Regions from separate parts of the Aquitalea sp. USM4 genome, predicted to be linked through region 2. Evidence: predicted binding sites of a transcription regulator. Region 2 holds the regulator's gene; each other region holds the start of a gene.

Region 1 (6,204 bases), 980 kb from region 2:
TCGACGACGCCGGTGCGCAGGTGCCGGACTCCACCCTGATCCGCCTCTATCTGGCCAGCAAGCATGGCATCTCGCTGGATGCCGGCCTGTCCGATGCCGACAAGGCCGTGGCCTGGAGCGTGGAGTGCCTGTGCAGCGACCATCTGTACTGGTGTGTGGTGCATGAACGCTGGCTGGATGACGCGGTGTTTGCCCGCGGCCCGGGGGTGTTTTTCCAGCGTGTGCCATTCTTGCTGCGCGGCATGGTCATCCGCATGATCCGGCGCAAGGTACGCGGCAATCTGCACGGCCAGGGCCTGGGGCGTTTCAGCCCGGCGGAACGCCAGCGCCTGCTGCAACTGGATATCGCCAGCTTGTCCACCCTGCTGGCAGACAAGCCCTACATGCTTGGCGCGACCCCCAGCTGGCTGGATGCCACGGTTTTTGCCTTTGTCGCCTCGGCCCAGCTGGCCACGCTGGGTGACACCCCCAGTCGGCAGGTGGTCAGCCAGTATCCCAATCTGGTGGACTATGTGAGCCGCCTGCGCCAGCAGTACTTCCCGGAATGGCAGGTGTAGCCATGACTGGCGTGATTCTTGCAAGCCATGCAGACCCCCGTCAGCCCGAAAGCCTTGCCATGAGTCGTGACATCCTGATCCGCCCCGCCACACCTGCAGATGCCGCGGCCATGGCTGCCATCTACAACCCCTATGTGCTGGATAGCACCATCAGTTTCGAGGAAGAAGTGGTGACGGTGGAGGACATGGTGGCACGGCTGGCCAAGGTGGAAGAGTACGGGCTGCCCTGGCTGGTGGTGGAACTGCATGGCGAGTTGCTGGGCTACGCCTATGCCACCCGCTGGCGGGTGCGTCCTGCTTACCGTTATGCCGTGGAAACCTCGGTGTACTTTGCTCCCGAGGCCCGTGGCCAGGGCCTGGGCGGGCGCCTGTACCGCAGCCTGTTGCAGCATTTGCGCAGCCTGGGGCTGCACCTGGCCATTGCGGGCATTGCCCTGCCCAACCCCGGCAGCATTGCCCTGCACCAGAGTCTGGGTTTTCAGCAGGTGGCGACATTCCACCAGGTTGGCTGGAAGGCGGAACGCTGGCTGGATGTCGGCTACTGGGAACTGCGCCTCAATGAAGGGCCACCTGGTGCCTGAGCACGCTGCCCTGTTGTGATCCGTCGTTTCACCAGACTGGTGCGTGGCGACAATTGCGCCAGCGTCCGCTTTGTGAGAAATTTGATCAAATAATTTCTCAATGGAGCGAAAGACATGGGCAAGGCCAGTGACATCATCGTGTTTCAGCGCAACCCGGTGCGGGTTGAACAATTCAACGCCCCGGCAGACCGGCAGCTGGAAGGTGAATGCGCCCAGACGGTAGAAAACCACTATTCCGACCCCAGCGGCCAGTTTCACGCCGGTATCTGGAGTGGCGGCTGCGGACGCTGGCGCGTGAAATACCACGAACACGAATTCTGTACCTTGCTGGAAGGCTATGTCCGCCTAACCGACCTGCAAGGGGACAGTGTCGAGCTGTATGCTGGCGATCACTTTGTCATTCCCGCCGGTTTCGAAGGCGAGTGGGAAGTGCTGGAGCCCGCCCGCAAGACCTACGCCATTTTCGAGCCCAGGTAAGCCATACCGGCCAGACAGAAAAAAGCCCCGCAGCGGCTGATGCCGTGGCGGGGCTTGTTCATGGTAAGGCTGGTTGTCATTCGCCCAGGCTTTGTTCCAGCTGTTGCAGGCGCGCCTTGAGTGCCGTCACTTCGGCTTCCAGTGCCGCCACGCGGCCGGTCAGGCCGACATCAATCACCGCGCTGCTGACCGTTTCGGCCAGCACCGGTTCTCCACTCAGCAAATGGCACCAGCGCGCTTCGCGCTCGCCCGGTTGCCGCGCCAGCTTTTGCACCAGCGGCGGGTATTTGTCGGCCAGGGCTTCCAGCGCGGTTTCCACTTCTTCCACGCTGGCAAAGCCATATACCCGTCCGGCGCGGGTGCGGATTTCGGCGCTGGTCTGCGGGCCGCGCAGCATCAAGAGGGCCAGGGCGGCCAGTCTGGCGCCGTCGATATTCCATTCATAGTTCAGCCGGTGTTCGTACTTGGCCACCCGGCTGCCGGCGGGCAGGCGCTCGGCAATCAGTTTTCTGGTCTGCAAGCTGTCCAGCGCCCGGCTCAGGTCGGCATCCGACAGCTGCATCACCGGCTCACGGCTGGTGAGCTGATTGCAGGCGGATGACAGGCTGTTGAGCGTCAGGGGGTAGCTGTCTGGCGTCAGGGCCTGTTTTTCGACCAAGGCACCCAGTACGCGTACTTCGGCGGCATCCAGTTGATGTGTGTCCATGGCGGTGCTCCTTATGGCAATGCGCACATCATCGCACCAAGCACGGCAAGGCACCAAGCCGACTTGCAGTACGGCCTTGCACCGGCGTGAGGCTTGACAGGCCGCAGCGGACTGGCCACCCTGTCGCCTTTTGAAATGCAAGCAAGGAAAACGGGATGAAGCGGGTAGATCTTCTGTTGGTGGAACAAGGACTTGCCACTTCGCGCACCGCGGCCCAACACCTGCTGGAATCCGGCCGGGTCAGCCTGAACGGGCAGGTCATCAGCAAGGCCAGCAGCAAGTTTCCGGCGGGGACGCCGCTGGAAGTGCGGCCGGACCCGTCCGACCGCTTTGTCTCTCGCGGCGGACAGAAGCTGGATGCCGCCCTGCAGGAAGCCGGGCTGGATATCCATGGCTGGCGGGTGCTGGATGTGGGCCAGTCCACCGGCGGGTTTACCGACTGTGTGCTGCAGGCCGGTGCCGCTTATGTGGTTGGCGTGGATGTAGGGCACGACCAGCTGCATCCGCGCCTGTGGGATGACCCGCGCGTGCGTTGCTTTGAAGGGGTGAATGCACGTGAGCTGGACCGCCAGCGCCTGTTGCAGGCCAATGACGGTTTGCCCTTCGACCTGATGGTGTGCGATGTGTCCTTTATCTCGCTCACCCTGATCCTGCCGTCTGCCTTGCCCTTGCTGGGCGAGAACGGCTGCCTGCTTGGCCTGGTGAAACCCCAGTTCGAGGTGGGGCGCGGAGCCTTGGGGCATGGCGGCATCGTCCGCGATGAAAGCCTGTTTGCCGGTGTGCAGGACAAGATCACCGATTGCCTGGACGAGCTGGACTGGAAGGTGGAGCGCTGGTTTGACAGCCCGATTACCGGTGCCGATGGCAACAAGGAATTCTTTGTGCTGGCGCGTCCGCTGTTCTGAACCGGCAAAGAAAATCCGCAGGGGCGTGGGCCGCTGCGGATGGCACCCGCCACCTTGCCTGTGGCGTTGTGGTGCGGTGGGATGAAAAACGCTGTGTCAGTCCTCGCTGCCGCGTACAACCAGCAAGGGACAATGTGTCTTGCGCATCACGTTTTCGGCAAAGCTGCCCAGCAGCAGATGCGCGAGGCCGGTACGGCCATGCGTGCCGATGACGATGAGTTCGGCATGGCGGCTGTCGGCAAAGCGGATCAGTGATTCGGCCATATCCTTGCCGCCCTCCCAGCTTTCCGCAATATGGCATTCCACCCGGCCAATGCCTTCGTTGATGATGCGCTTTTCTGCTTTCTCCAGCAGCTCGCGCGCCTGCCTGAAAGCCAGATCGTGCAACTGGTGGGTATCCAGCGCGCCCACGCCTTCAATCGCCATGTCGCGCAAGCTGGCGACATGTACCAGCGATATCGACGATTTGGCTATTTTTGCAATGCGGATTGCTTCATCCAGTGCTTTTTCTGCCGTCTTGCTGCCATCTACGGCAATCACGATATGTTGATACATGGCATACTCCTCTTCTATACCGGCGGTAAACCAGCTGCGCTGGCCTGTACTGTACGCAAGGCATGCCATGATGTCGGCATGGGTGGCGACAGCATCTTGTGTTTGGTTTTAGCATACTCGGGAGCAGACTGGCGTCTCTCGAACTAATTGGCAGGCAGTTGATCTATCACAAATATTAAAATAAGCACATAAGTCGACACCGACTGATGTTGCGAATTTCATTCTTTTTCAGGGGAAATTTCTACGTCATGCTGACTTTCGTCCTGCTAAGCCTGTTGAGCATCATCCTGTTGCTGCTGTGGTTGCGTCACACCGGCAAACGCAACAAGCAGGGCCGGGCTGTGGACAGCCGCATTTATGCAGCCCATACCCAGTCACGCCCGGTGGAGCCGCTGGAACACAGCACCGGTCAGGCTTTTGGCCTGTTGCTCAAGGCGGCACGTGGAGATCGGTCGCAAGTGGAAAAGTGGATCAGCGCCACCCAGCAGCAAAGCATGCCGCCACTGGACCGGGACAGCGCCATTGCCGAACTGGCCCAGCGCCTGCAGGCCAGCCGTCGCTGAGCGCGGCCAGCCGTCTAATCACCCAGCACCACGCCTTCCCGGCGCGGATCGGCCCCGCCGACATAGCCACGCGGGGTTTTGACGATGGCCGACAGGCCACTGGTCATCTCCACCTGACGCACCACATGCCCCATGGCTTGCAAGGTACTGGCCTGTGCATCCAGACCGCGTCCGCTTTCCAGTTCGGTATCCCCATTGCGGTTGCCGTAGTGCGGCAGGCTGACCGCTTGCTGCGGGTCCAGTTTCCAGTCCAGCAGGCCCAATAGCGTCTGGCCGACATAGCCGATGATCTGGCTGCCACCCGGTGAACCGGTGGCTAGCAGGAATTGCCCGCGGGCATCAAACACCACAGTGGGCGACATGCTGCTGCGCGGGCGCTTGCGTGCTTCCACCCGGTTGGCAACCGGCGTGCCGTCTTCATCCGGACGGAAAGAAAAATCGGTGAGCTGGTTGTTCAGCAAAAAGCCCTTCACCATCAGCCGGCTGCCAAACTGGTCTTCGATGGAGGTGGTCATGCTGACCACCCGCCCGGCACCATCCACAATGTTCAGATGCGAGGTGCAGGGCAGTTCGGGAGCGTTGTCCCGGCCGTAACGGCTGAGCCGGATGCCGGAAGGCTCGCCCGCCGTGGCGCGTCCCATGCTGCGGGACGGGTTGATAAGCTGGCTGCGCTGTTGCAGGTAGTCCGTTGCAATCAGGGCCTGGCTGGGCACGCTGACAAAGCCAGGGTCGGCCAGATAGCGGTTGCGGTCGGCAAAAGCCAGCTTGTTTGCCTCGGCAAACAGGTGGATGGTGTTGCTGCCGGTGGGAGACATGGAAGACAGCGGTAAGCGCTGCAACACGCCCAGCATCTGCAAGACGGCAACCCCGCCAGAGCTGGGTGCATCCATGCCGCATACCTGCCAGCTGCGATACGGGCCACACAGCGGTTTGCGTTCGATGGCCTGGTAAGCGGCCAGATCGGCCGCCAGCATGCGGCCGGGGTTGACCGGGTGATGGTTGACCGCATCGATGATGGCCCGGCTGATCTCTCCTTGATAAAACGCTGCCGGGCCTTGCTTCGCCAGCAGCTCCAGCGTGGTGGCATAGTCCGGGTTTTTCAGCCGGGAGCCAACCGGCAACGGACTGCCATCAGCCTGATAAAAATAAGCCCGCGCCTGCGGGTCTTGCTGCAAGAAGCGTTCCGAACCCAGCAAGGTGTGCAGGCGCGGTGACATGGCAAAACCGTTGCGTGCCAGCGCAATGGCAGGCTGGAACAGACTGGCCCAGGCGAGCTTGCCGCCGCGCTGGTGCGCCAGTTTCAGCATGGCCACCACACCGGGCACGCCAACCGAACGGCCACCTACTACTGCGCGGTAAAAATCCATCGGCTGGCCGTTTTTTTGCAGGAACAGGTTTGCCTCGGCAGTGGCGGGGGCGGTTTCCCTGCCGTCAAAGCTGGTGAGCTTGCGGCCATCGAAATACAGCATGAAAGCACCACCGCCAATGCCGGAGGATTGTGGCTCGGTCAGCCCCAGCACCAGTTGTGCGGCGATGGCTGCGTCAATGGCACTGCCGCCACGGCGCAAGATATCGCGTGCGGCTGCACTGGCGTAGGGATTGGCCGTGCTGACCATGCTGTGGCGGCTGTAAACGGCAGGGCGGGTTTGAAAGCCGCTGGCCGCTTCCGGTGCTGCGGTATCGGCCAGTGCGCACAGCGGCACCAGCAACAAGAGCAGGGCGGTAAAACGCATGTCATTCCTCGGGGGCGGGGTTGGCAGTCTGGTCCGGACAGGACAGCAGCATGGTGGCTCAGGCGTTCGGCAGGGTCAATCCAGCGCGGTTGGCAACAAAAAAGCTGCCAGTCGCAACAGGGCGGCT
Region 2 (6,204 bases):
ACTATTATTTGTGCGGCCCGGTAGGCTTCATGCAGCAACAGCACCGCCAGCTGCGCGAGGCCGGGGTAGAAGCCACGCGCATCCACATGGAAGTGTTTGGCTCCAATGCCATGACCACCGGCTGAATTGGCTTTGTTTGCCGCTGCGCATTGTGAGCTGCCGCACTGCGGAGTATCCTGCGCGGCACTTTCCCAGCCCACTTTACTGCCATGCAACTGAACCGCTTTACCGACCTTGGCCTGCGCGTGCTGATGTACCTGACGCACCGCGACCGGGAGCAACCGGTCACCATCAGCGAAATTGCCGAACGCTTCGAGGTGTCGCGCAATCACCTGGTGAAAGTGGTGCATTTCATGGGGGTGCAAGGCTGGCTGAACAACAGCCGTGGCAAGGGTGGCGGGCTGGCGCTGGCCCAGCCGCCCGAGCATTACCGCCTGGGCGGCATCATCCGCACGCTGGAAGGCAATGTGCCGCTGATTGACTGCGCCGAACCGCCTTGCGCGCTGCGCCAGGACTGCCAGCTCAAGGCCGTGCTGGATGTGGGCATGCAGGCATTTTTCAGCACACTGGACAGTTATACGCTGCGCGACGTGATTGCCAGCCCCACCGGCGAGGCCATCATTCGCCTGCATCGCAGCCCCAGACCGCAGTCGGCCGACAAAACCACACCGGATGTGTTGTAAAAAACCATCACTTTTTCAATGAAAAAGCCCGCTACCTGCGGGCTTTTTTGCTGCTTTTTTAGGGGATAACCCTTTAAACAGTCTGAACAAAACCATCAGATGGTCTTGGAATAACGTGCCTTGGTTTCCCGTTCACGCAAATGGCGGTCGAACAGCATGGCGATATTGCGGATCAGGAAACGCCCCTTGGGCTCCACCATCAGGAAATCGCCATCAAAGGTCAGCAGGCCCAGCTTGTGGTACTCGCGGATGGCTGGCAGCTCGGCAGCAAAATACTCGGCGAAATTGATGCCGTGCACCTGCTCGATGGCTTCCACCGACAGGGAGAAGCGGCACATCAGCGCCTGGATGATGCCGCGACGCAGGATGTCGTCCTGATCCAGCACCATGCCGCGCATTACCGGCAGCCGGCCTTCGTCCAGCGCGGCGTAATAGCTGTCCAGGTCCTTCTCGTTCTGGCTGTAACAGGGGCCAACCTTGCCGATGGACGACACGCCAAGGCCGATCATGTCGCAGTCGGCATGAGTGGAATAGCCCTGGAAATTGCGCTGCAGGCGGGCTTGGCGCAAGGCAATGGCCAGGTCATCTTCCGGCTTGGCAAAGTGGTCCATGCCAATGAATACATAGCCTGCATCCGCCAGGCTCTTTACCGCGTCCTGCAGGATGTCCAGCTTGGTGCTGGCGGCTGGCAGGTCCGCCTCGTTGATGCGCCGTTGCGGCATGAACACGGTGGGCAAATGGGCATAGTTGTACAGCGCCAGGCGGTCCGGGCCAATGGCAATCACCTTGTCCAGCGTGCGTTTGAGCGACTCGCGGGTTTGCAGCGGCAGGCCGTAGATCAGGTCCACACTGACCGACTTGAAGCCCGCCTCGCGCGCAGCCTCGATCACTTCCAGCGTTTCCTCCTCGCTTTGCACCCGGTTCACCGCGGCTTGCACCTGCGGGTCAAAGTCCTGAATGCCCACGCTCATGCGGTTGAAGCCCAGTCGCGCCAGATGATGCACGGTTTCACGACCCACCTTGCGCGGGTCGATCTCGATGGAATATTCTCCCTCCGGCAAAAATTCGAAGTGGGCACGCAACATGGTCATCAGGCGGTCCAGCTGCTCGTCGGACAGGAAGGTTGGCGTACCGCCGCCAAAGTGCAGCTGGATCAGCTTTTCCCGGCAGCCAAGCGAGGCGGCAACCAGCTTGATTTCCTTTTCCAGGTAATCGAGGTAGCGGTCGGCACGGCTCTTGTCCTTGGTGATGATCTTGTTACAGCCGCAGTAATAACAAACCGTGTTACAGAACGGTATGTGTACGTACAATGAGATAGCGTTCTGATGCATGCCCAGATGGCGCTGCATCAGCCAGCTTTTATAGTCCTTCTCGCCAAACGCCGGGGTAAACCGGTCTGCGGTCGGGTAAGAAGTGTATCTTGGGCCGGAACCATCAAGACGTTCGATCAATGCTCGGTCGAACTCACAGTGGGTAGGCGAAAACGGATGGGTGGTGTGCATGTCGTCGGGTATTGATAGTCAAACGTCAGGTGGACTGGTAAATTTGCGGAAAACGTGCGAATTCCGCTTTGACAAGGGTCAAGCTTCTTTACAGGGTTGTACAAAACACGCGATGTCAGACCAACACCAACACACTCTGCACGCACTGAAGGTGTCCTGCTCCAACTGCAGTCTGCGCGAACTCTGCCTGCCCATCGGGTTGAACCGCGACGAAATGACGCAGCTGGATGCAGTTATCCGTCAGAGCCGCCGCCTCAAGCGCGGTGAATACCTGTTCCGCAGTGGCGAAGCCTTCAAGTCGCTGTTTGCCGTGCGCACCGGTTTCTTCAAGACCAGCGTGGCAAGCCAGGACGGTCGTGAACAAGTCACCGGCTTTCTGATGTCCGGCGAACTCATGGGCCTGGATGGCATCTCGTCCAATGTGCATGGCTGCGACGCCATTGCCCTGGAAGACAGCGAAGTCTGCGAACTGCCCTTCAACCGCATGGAAAGCCTGGGGCGCGACATTCCCAGCCTGCAACACCACTTTTTCCGGCTGATGAGCCGCGAAATCGTGCGTGACCAGAACGTCATGCTGCTCCTGGGCAACATGAAGGCAGAAGAACGTCTGGCTGCCTTCCTGCTGAACCTGTCACAGCGTCTGTCCACCCGCGGCTTTGCCGCCAACGATTTCATCCTGCGCATGAGCCGCGAGGAAATCGGAAGCTTCCTCGGCCTGAAACTGGAAACTGTCAGCCGTACGCTGTCCAAGTTCCAGCAGCAAGGCTGGTTGAGCGTGGACCACAAGCACATCCAGCTGATCAAGGCCGATGCACTCAAGGACCTGATCTCCGGTTGTACCCACGCCAACGGCGTGTAAGCCAACAGGCACGGTAACAGCCATCCGGGCGGTGGGCGCAATGCGCCTTACCGCCCTTTTTGCATCTTCCGCCCATCCGGGCAGGCGCGCCATTCTCCGCAAGCACTAACTCTTCCGGGCAAGGTATTACCAGCGCCCGATCAGCATGCCGGCCACCAGTTGCTCGGCCCGTTCCGCCACTTCAGCCAGCTGCGCGGCGTCCGGCTCGCCGCGTACCACCACGGCGGGCAGCACTTCGTGCCAGCCATAGCCGGCGATGATGCGCCGCATGGCGTGCACAGCCCCCATGCCATCGTTACCGGCGGACACCAGCAAGAGGCAGGCCAGCCCCTCGGTACGGCCCTGCGCGGGGTAGAAGGTGCGGTCAAAGAAATCCTTCATCTTGCCCGCCATATAGCCAAAATTCTCCGGCGTTGCCAGCACGATGCCGTCTGTTGTCAGCAAATCATCCAGTGTGGCCTGCTCGGCGGGCAGGCAGTTGAACTGCAGGTCATCGGCCAGCTGCGCTACGCTGGCGCGCACGGCATCAACCAGCTGCAAGGTGCGGCCGGTCTGGCTGGCATACAACAACAGCAAGCGCTTCATGCGGCGGGACTCCCTGGCAGCGTGGCCATCAATGCCTGCAGGCGCGTTGCTTCGGGCCAGCCTGGCGGCACCACGAAACCGCGCGCCACCTCCTCCCAGTAGCCATCGCCCAGCGGCAACAGCTCGGCCACCAGTTGCGGCACCACGGCCTGGCGCAATTCCTGGCGCAGGCTGTGCTGTTCACGCACTTCGGCTTCGGCCACGCGGGCCGGAGCCAGCCAGTTCAAGCGTGGCAGCCACATCCAGCGTGATGCCGGGCTGCTACTGGGCCAGGGCTGCAATAGCGGGCTGAACCAGCCTTGCAGCTGATCCGCAGCCAGTGGCGGCATGGGGCGGGACGGTCGGGAATAGAAAAACCAGCCGGCCAGCCGGGCCTGACTGGCGCAGGCCACAAAGTCTGGCGGCAACACGCGCCGGGCCAGGGGGTGGCGGGACAGCTGCAACTGCGCCTGCAATTTACCCGCCTTCAGCAGCCAGGCATCGCGCAGACTGGGGCCTACCAGACTGTCCGGCCCCTCGCCCAGTTGCAGATAGAATTTGCTGGCGGTTTCCACGTGCAGTGGTTCGCCATCCAGCCGGATCAGGAAATCAAATTCGCCAATGGTGCGGCCGCTGGCGTCCCGTAGCGGCAGATTGGCGGCCACCAGCTCGATATGGGGCGCGAGGTGAAACCAGAAAGCCAGCAAGCGCTCGGCATAGTGGCCCAGACGGCGACAGGGCTGGTCGGCCAGCCAGGCATAGAGCGGTGCCGGGTCTTGCTCCAGCGCGGCCAGCAAGGCCGGGCCATCCGGGCCCAGCAGGCGTTGTGGCGAAAGATTGCAGCCGCTATCCCAGGGAGCAGGGGCGGTCAGCAAGAAAGCCAGATCACGCAGCGCAGGCTGCGTGTAAGGCAGATAAAAACCGCGATCAGGATTCGCCGCCGTGCTCATGGCCGTCTGCCACGCGCTGGATCTGCTTCATCAGGCCACGCAGGATGTCCACCTCGTCGCGCAGCATGCCGGAACGGTTGAACAGCGCGCGCATGCGGCGCATCAGTCGCTCGCTGTTACGGCGGCGGTAGTAGCCGATGGCGTCCATGGTCTGGTCCAGATGCTGGCAGAAGCCTTCCACCTCGCCCAGGCTGGCGGTTTCGCTTTCCGGACGCAGGTATTCCACATCAACGCCGGTATGGCTGAACAGCTCGTAAGTCATCACCTGCACCGCCATGGCCAGGTTGAGCGAGAAGTAATCCGGGTTGCCCGGAATGGTAACCAGCCGGTTGCACTGCTCCACTTCTTCAATCGACAGGCCGAAGGTTTCATTGCCGAACACCAGCGCCACCTGTTCGCCATCGCGCGCGCGCGCCACCAGTTCCGGCGTGGTTTCGCGCGGGGTGGAAAGTGGCGTGGTGAGTTCGCGGCGGCGGCTGGTGAGCGCGCAGGCCACGGTGACGTCGCTGAGCGCCTCACTGAGGCTCGCCACCACGGTGGCGCTCTCCAGCACATCCACGGCACCGGAGGCCAGGGCATTGGCTTCATCGCTGGGAAACACTTTGGGTTCAACCAGATACAGGCGGGTCAGCCCCATGGTTTTCATCGCCCGTGCGGCCGAACCGATATTGCCCGGATGGTTGGGCCGAGCCAACACGATGCGAATGTTTTTCAGAAAATCAGGTACTTGGGGTTTATTCATCAGCAGTTTCACATTAAAATGGCGGGCATATCAAAAAGCCCGCGCGCTCGCGCCGGCTTTTTTTGTTCCTTAACCCAGATTGTTACTGTCAGATGTCGAGCCATGTTGGCTGACATCTGCTATCCGTTCTAGAGGCCGTCAATGCATCCGATGCTCAATATCGCGGTTAAAGCCGCCCGCCGTGCTGGCAGTGTAATCCAGCGTGCGTCGCTTAACCTCGATACCATTCGTGTAGAGAAGAAAAAGCACAATGACTTTGTGACCGACGTGGACCGCGCTGCCGAACAGGCCATCGTGGACATGATTCTCGAGGCGTATCCCAAGCACGCCATTCTAGCAGAAGAGTCCGGCGCCAAAGGCGTGGGCTCCTCCGAATACGAGTGGATCATCGACCCCATCGACGGCACCACCAACTTCCTGCATGGCCATCAGCAATACGCTATCTCCATTGCACTGGCGCACAAGGGCCAGGTGCAGCAGGCCGTGGTGTACGACCCTAGTCGTAACGATCTGTTTACCGCCTCGCGTGGTGTTGGCGCTTTCCTCAACGACCGCCGCATCCGTGTTTCCAAGCGCTTCATGATGAATGAATGCGTGATCGCCACCGGTTTCCCGGTATCCGACCAAAGCTATATCGACCAGTATCTGGGCATGCTCAAGGATGTACTGGGCAAGACTGCCGGCGTACGTCGCGAAGGCGCTGCCTCGCTCGACCTGTGCAATGTCGCCTGTGGCCGCGTGGACGGTTTCTGGGAAATGAACCTGAAGCCGTGGGACATCGCTGCGGGCAGCCTGATCGTGCAGGAAGCCGGTGGCATCGTCACCGACCTGAGCGGCGAACAGGAATGGATGGAATCCGGCGACATCGTGGCCGCCAACCCCAAGGTGCTGGCCCAACTGCTGG
Region 3 (6,204 bases), 560 kb from region 2:
GCAGGCATGGTTTGTCTCCAATGAAAAAACGGCCCTTTGCGGGCCGCTTGTTGCTCGGTTCACTCAGGCTTCGCGCTTGCCGGTGACAAAGAAGCTGATCAGGTACAGCATCAGGCCGCTGAAGAAGCCCAGACCGCACACCAGACGTGCCCAGTACAGCGGCATGATGTGGTCCTGCGTTTCCATGAAGGACAGCGGTGCGCTCGACATGCGTTGCAACCACACCTGTGTTGCCCCGGCAGCTGTCAGGCACAGCGTGATGCCGACGATGGACAGGGTCATCACCCAGAACGCCAGTTTTTCCACGTTCTGCGCCTGAGGGCTGTTGGCTTCACGGCCACGCAGCAGCGGCATGGTGTAGGAAATCATGGTCAGCACCACCATGGCGTAAGCACCGTAGAAGGCCATGTGCCCGTGCGAAGCAGTCAGCTGCGTGCCGTGGGTGTAGTAGTTCACCACCGACAGCGTGCCCAGGAAGCCCCAGACGCCCGCGCCCAGGAAGGACATCACACCGGTGCCCAGCGCCCACAGCGTGGCAGCCTGGTTGGGGTGCTGACGGCGGCGACGCTTGACCATATTGAAGGCAAACATGGTCATCATGAAGAAGGGCACCGGCTCCAGTGCGGAGAAGATGGAACCCCATACCTGCCAGTAAGCCGGTGTGCCGATCCAGAAATAATGGTGACCGGTACCGATGATGCCGGTGATCAGCGTCATGGCAATGATCAGGTACAGCCATTTTTCGATGATTTCACGGTCCACCCCGGTCACTTTCACCAGCACGAAGGCCAGCATGGCACCCATGATCAGCTCCCACACGCCTTCCACCCACAGGTGCACCACCCACCACCAGAAGTACTTGTCCAGTACCAGGTTGCTGGGGTTGACGAAGGAGAACAGGAAGAAGATGGCCAGGCCCCACAGCCCCAGCAGCATCACGATGCTGATGCTGGTCTTGCGGCCGGACAGCAAGGTCATCGACAGGTTGAACAAAAAGGACAGCGCCACCAGCACGATGCCCACCTTGGTGATGAGCGGCTGCTCCAGGTAACCGCGCCCCATGGTGGGCAGCAAGTCGTTACCGGTAAGGTGGGCCAGCACGTTATAGGGCAGGCCCAGGTAGCCGACAATGGTCAGCGCACCGGCTACCAGGAACACCCAGAAGGTGATGATGGCCAGTTTCGGGCTGTACAGCTCGCGCTCGCATTCTTCCGGAATCAGGAAGTAACCCGCCCCCATGAAGCCGAACAGCAGCCAGACAATCAACAGGTTGGTATGCACCATGCGCGCGGTGCTGAAATTGATGGCCGGGAACAGGAAGTCCCCCTTCACATACTGCAGGCCGATGATCAGGCCAAACAGGATCTGGCCGATGAACAGGCCGATGGCCGCCATGAAATAAGGCTTGGCCACCGCCTGCGAGCGGTATTTGATCTGGGCTGGCGCACGGGCTTGTTCAGCCGCCAGCGTTGCCGCACTTGCATTGCTCATGTGTATCTCCGTCAGCGATTGGTCTGGTGCGATCAGCCCTGGATATTGGGCGGCCAGTTATTGGTATTGATCTCGGAGGTGTATTTCAGGAAGGCCACCACGTCGTCCAGCTCGCCCTCGTTCAGATGAAACTGCGGCATCTGGCGACGACCGGGTACGTTGGTGGGCATGGCCTTCATCCAGCCCTTGATGAAATCCGGGCCACGGCGCACATACACATTGCCCAGCTCCGGTCCGAAATAAGCCCCCTCGCCCAGCAAGGTATGGCAGCCGCCACAATTGCGCGTCTCCCAGATCTTCTTGCCGCGCACCGCCGCATCGGTCAGCTTGGCCTTGGCGTTATGGCTGGGCAGGGCCATGGTGGTATCCAGCGTCAGCCCCAGGAACAACAGGAAAAAGAACACCGACCCACCGTAAAAGATGTTGCGGGCCGTCGATTTGGTGAAGCTCGCGCTCATCACGTCCTCCTCAAAGTGCTTGCACCGGCACGTCCGGTACCTGGGGCGAAATGTACGGATTCGGGCATCCCGATAGCATTGATTCGTATCAACGATTCCCGGCCCCCCTCCTTCCTACACTGGCGGCATCGTCATTTGGCAAGCCTTTGCCCGGGAGTCTGCATGCACCGCCCAGCCCTGCCCCCGCTGCCGCCCACGCCGGCCGGCAGCCCCCACTCCACCCCAAGAGACAGCAAGGTATTTGCCCCCGGCAGCGTTTGCCTGGTGGGGGCCGGCCCGGGCGAACCGGACTTGCTCACCCTGCGCGCAGTACAGCGACTGGGAGAGGCGGATGTACTGCTTTACGACCACCTGCTGGACCCGCAGATACTGCGGCTGGCACCGCCGCAGGCCAGCCGCATCTGTGTGGGCAAGCGCGCCAGCCGCCATACCTTGCCGCAAGCCGACATCAACCAGTTGCTGATCGACTTTGCCCGCAGCGGCCAGCGCGTGGTGCGGCTCAAGGGCGGCGACCCCTTGCTGTTTGGCCGGGGGGGCGAGGAAATGCTGGCGCTGGCGGCTGCGGGCATCCCCTGCGAAGTGGTACCGGGCATCAGCGCCGCGCTGGGTGCCGCCGCCGCGCTGGGACTGCCGCTTACCCATCGCGACCATGCCCAGGGTTGCAGCCTGGTCACCGGCCACCGCCGTCAGGGGGAAAGCGCACTGGACTGGACACAGCACAGCACGCCGGAGCAGACCCTGGTGGTGTATATGGGGCTGGGCGAGGCGGCCCATATCGCCAGCCAGCTGCTGGCCCATGGCCGCGACCCGGCCACGCCGGTGGCCATCGTGGAAAGGGCCTGCAGCACAGCCCAGCGTTGCGTGTGCGGCCAGCTGGCTACGCTGGCGCAGCTGATTGCCGACCAGCAGATTGCCAGCCCGGCGCTGCTCATCATCGGCAGCGTGGTCACCCTGCATCAACAGTTGCAGGCCTTGCGCCAGCAAGCAGTGATTTCTTGATACGGGTCATTCAGGCCGCAGCCGCAAACAGGCAATACTGCTCACCATCAACCTCAGCCAAGGCAAAGCACCATGAATGCCATCCAGCAACTGACCGAACAACATCGCCTGTGCGATGCCGACTTCGCCATCGCCGAAACAGCGGTGCGCCAGGGCGACTGGCCCAAGGCCCGGGCCGTGTTTCAAGCCTTCCACAACGGCATGCTGCAACATTTTGCGCTGGAAGAAGACAGCCTGTTTCCGGCCTTCGAAGCCGCTACTGGCAGCCAGATGGGCCCCACGATGGTGATGCGCAACGAACACAGCCAGATGCGCGCACTGATGCAGGACATGGCGCAGCTGCTGTCATCCGAGCATGCCGGCGACTATCTGGGCTGTGCCGACACGCTGCTTATCCTGATGCAGCAGCACAACATGAAAGAAGAAAACATTCTTTACCCCATGTGCAGCCAGCACATTACCGGCTTTGCCGACCTAGTTGCCGCCGGAGCCGCCGCATGAGCCCGCGCGACCTGCGCCAGCTGCCGCCGCCTCAGCCGATGGAAATCATCCTGGACGAAGCGGACGGGCTGGCACCGGGCCAGCAAGCGGCCTACATCCTGCCGCACCATCCCAGCCCGCTGCTGCCGCTGTTACAGCAACAGGGGCTGGACTTCCGTTTCGAACTGTCCGGTGACGGCGGCGTCATCCTGATCCTGAGCCGGCCATGAGCCAGGCCTGGCTGTCTTACGAAGCTGCCCCGCCGCCCTGGTTGCCGGGCAGCTTTTTTGCAGCCAGCCTCGCCTGGCTGCTGATCACCGGGCTCACCCTGCTGCTGGGCGACACTGTCCTTGCCAACCGCTTCGATCCGCTGATTGTCACCCTCACCCACTTGCTGGCGCTGGGCGTGCTGGGCAACACCATGTTCGGTGCCGTATTACAGCTGCTGGCGGTGGCCGCCGGGGTAGGTACGCCTAGCCCGCGTGCCTTGTGGTGGCGTATCTTCCCCGCGTGGCAGGCCGGTGTCGCCTGTCTGTGCTGGGGCTTCAGTCATGGCTTTGCCGCGACATGGCTGACTGCCGGCGCGCTACTGGCTTACAGCGCCGGGCTGGCGCTGCTGCTGCATGCGCTGCCCAGCCTGTGGCGCAGCCCGGCGCGTGATGCCACCAGCCAGGGGTTGCGTCTGGCCCTGGGCGGGCTGGGCGTGGCGCTGAGCCTGGGCCTGTTGCTGGTACTGACACTGGGTGGCCAACTCCAGCTGCCCTTCCTGCCTTTGCTGCACAGCCATGTGCTGTGGGCTGGTCTGGGCTGGTTGCTGGCCTTGCTGCTGGCCGTCAGCCAGACTGTAATTCCGCTGTTTCTGATCTCCCCGGCCTTTCCCGCCTTTACCCGCAAGCTATTGCCCGGCCAGTCGGTGCTGCTGCTGGCACTCAGCCTGTTGCTGCTGTGGCAGCAGGACAAAATAAACAACTGGCTGACACTTGCCGGTCTTCCCGCCGCCGCATTTGCCAGCCTCACCCTGCAGCAGCTGCGCCGCTGTCGCCGCCAGCAAGACCCCCTGTGGCTGAGCTGGCTGCTGGCCATGCTGGCTTTGCTGTCAGGACTGTCATGTGCCCTCGCCGCCCCTTGCTGGCCTGCCAACACCAGCCTGCCGCTGTACTGTGGCGTGCTGTGGCTGGGTGGCCTGGGGCTGGCTTGCGTGCTGGGCATGCTGGGTAAAATTGCCCCGTTTCTGGCCTGGCTGCATCTGCAACGCTTGCAGCCCCCGCGTGGCGTACTGCCCGCCACGCATGGTTTCCTCTCCGAACAAGCCGTGCGGTGGCTGACCGGCCTGCATGCGCTGTGGCTGCTGACAGCATTGGCCTGGTGTAGCTGGCCAGCCCATTGGCAGAGCGCACTGGCCATGCTCAGCCTGCTGCTGGCTGTCATGGCAGCCTGGCATGCACTCAGGCTATGGCTGCGCTACCGGCAAGTGCTGGCCATCTGCCTGCGACCAGGACAGCAGCCAGCACAGCCCGCCGCCTGAGCAGGGCGAGCCCCACTCCCCACTCCCCACTCCCCACTCCCCACTCCAGCATGCTCCCCCATGTGTGCATTTTGCTGTGGATTTATATCGTATTGCGATATATATTTGGATGGCAGCCTGTCGCTGCCAAGGAGATCGCCATGAACCTGCAACACCCGCTCCAGATGATTTACTCATCACGCCATGGCTGGGACCAGCTAGGCCAGCGTCATCCATCCGTGCTGAACAGCTTTGTGAAGATCGTGCTGCCTGCATCCCTGTTTGCCGGCGGCATGGTGCTGTACACCGCCACTTATCATGCCGACAGCTATGCTCCCGGCGTGCCGCTGCAAAACTGGCAGCAAGCCAGCCTGATCCTGCTGCTGACCAGCTGGCTGGCCGTCAGCCTGATGGCCTGGGTCATCCGCCAGTCGGTACGTGCCAGCAGCCGCCCGGCCTTTGCCGACTGCTACCGGCTGGCAGCGCTGGTGCCGCTGCCCATCTGGCTGTCTGCCGTGTCCTTGCTGCTGCCTTACCCGGCGCTGAATGTGCTGTGCGCGCTGCTGGGGCTGGCGGCATCGGCAGGCCTGCTATACCACGGCCTGGATGCCTGGTTCGAGCACGATGACTCGGTGCATACCCTGTCGCTGGCCTATACCATCTTCGCCATCGGTGCGCTGGTATGGCTGTTTGTAGTGGCACTCTTGCTGCTGCCCTTGTTGTAAACGGAGCCAGTCATCATGCATATCACCCTGCAATCCCTGCAAAGCTACCAGCCTGACTCCACACCGGCCTTCCTGATCGGCAGCGAACCGCCTGCCGGCCTGCCAGCCGATGTTGTGCGCCGCTTGCGTCATGTGCCGGCATTGTCGCCCGCACCGGGCCTGAGCGACTGGATGCACTGGCGCGAGGAACGCTGGAGCCAGTTTTGCGAAATCTACTGGGCCGTGCTGCACAATAATCCGCAGCGCTGGGAATGGCTGGCACACATGGCCAGACGGCAACACATCATCCTGCTGCATGCCGAAGCCGATGACACGCTCAGCGCCGCCCGTGCCTTGCAATTGTTCCTGCAGCAGCAAGAGGAGATGCCGCTTGCCTATGCGTCCCCGGTTTGCTTTGCCGCGCAATTCGGCAGTGGCGGGCTGTTGTGATATGGTGAGCAGACTTGTGTTTTCTCCCCGCTGTTGCCCACCATGACCGCTCCGCTACTCAGCAAACAGGATTTCGAACGCCTGGCCGATTTCCGTTACCGCCTGCGCCAGTTTTTGC

The links. Region 2 encodes FNR, which switches genes on or off when oxygen is low (the NO sensors DNR and NnrR bind a similar motif). Its sites were predicted from a motif close to TTGATNNNNATCAA; they were not measured.
Region 1: a site for FNR is predicted at 3,940-3,953, ahead of DKK66_RS06310 (universal stress protein). Genes of this name have one in related genera too.
Region 3: a site for FNR is predicted at 2,028-2,041, ahead of cobA (uroporphyrinogen-III C-methyltransferase). Genes of this name have one in related genera too.

The regions. Positions count from the first base shown of each region.
Region 1 covers NZ_CP029539.1:1,312,414-1,318,617, reverse strand. The annotation lists gene DKK66_RS06335 (glutathione S-transferase family protein) at 1-557, shown strand, start outside; gene DKK66_RS06330 (arsinothricin resistance N-acetyltransferase ArsN1 family B) at 617-1,138, shown strand; gene DKK66_RS06325 (cupin domain-containing protein) at 1,253-1,615, shown strand; gene DKK66_RS06320 (YceH family protein) at 1,692-2,321, opposite strand; gene DKK66_RS06315 (TlyA family RNA methyltransferase) at 2,477-3,226, shown strand; gene DKK66_RS06310 (universal stress protein) at 3,323-3,781, opposite strand; gene DKK66_RS06305 (hypothetical protein) at 4,030-4,344, shown strand; gene ggt (gamma-glutamyltransferase) at 4,359-6,077, opposite strand.
Region 2 covers NZ_CP029539.1:2,290,238-2,296,441, reverse strand. The annotation lists gene hmpA (NO-inducible flavohemoprotein) at 1-125, shown strand, start outside; gene DKK66_RS10695 (Rrf2 family transcriptional regulator) at 210-683, shown strand; gene hemN (oxygen-independent coproporphyrinogen III oxidase) at 779-2,185, opposite strand; gene fnr (fumarate/nitrate reduction transcriptional regulator Fnr) at 2,298-3,044, shown strand; gene DKK66_RS10680 (flavodoxin family protein) at 3,171-3,629, opposite strand; gene DKK66_RS10675 (DUF1853 family protein) at 3,626-4,558, opposite strand; gene DKK66_RS10670 (RNA methyltransferase) at 4,536-5,300, opposite strand; gene DKK66_RS10665 (inositol monophosphatase family protein) at 5,442-6,204, shown strand, end outside.
Region 3 covers NZ_CP029539.1:2,854,049-2,860,252, reverse strand. The annotation lists gene DKK66_RS13230 (cytochrome c oxidase subunit 3) at 1-8, opposite strand, end outside; gene DKK66_RS13225 (cbb3-type cytochrome c oxidase subunit I) at 64-1,491, opposite strand; gene DKK66_RS13220 (cytochrome c) at 1,524-1,949, opposite strand; gene cobA (uroporphyrinogen-III C-methyltransferase) at 2,112-2,948, shown strand; gene DKK66_RS13210 (hemerythrin domain-containing protein) at 3,021-3,449, shown strand; gene DKK66_RS13205 (DUF2249 domain-containing protein) at 3,446-3,658, shown strand; gene DKK66_RS13200 (hypothetical protein) at 3,655-4,953, shown strand; gene DKK66_RS13195 (Yip1 family protein) at 5,094-5,657, shown strand; gene DKK66_RS13190 (DUF488 family protein) at 5,673-6,086, shown strand; gene DKK66_RS13185 (MarR family winged helix-turn-helix transcriptional regulator) at 6,129-6,204, shown strand, end outside.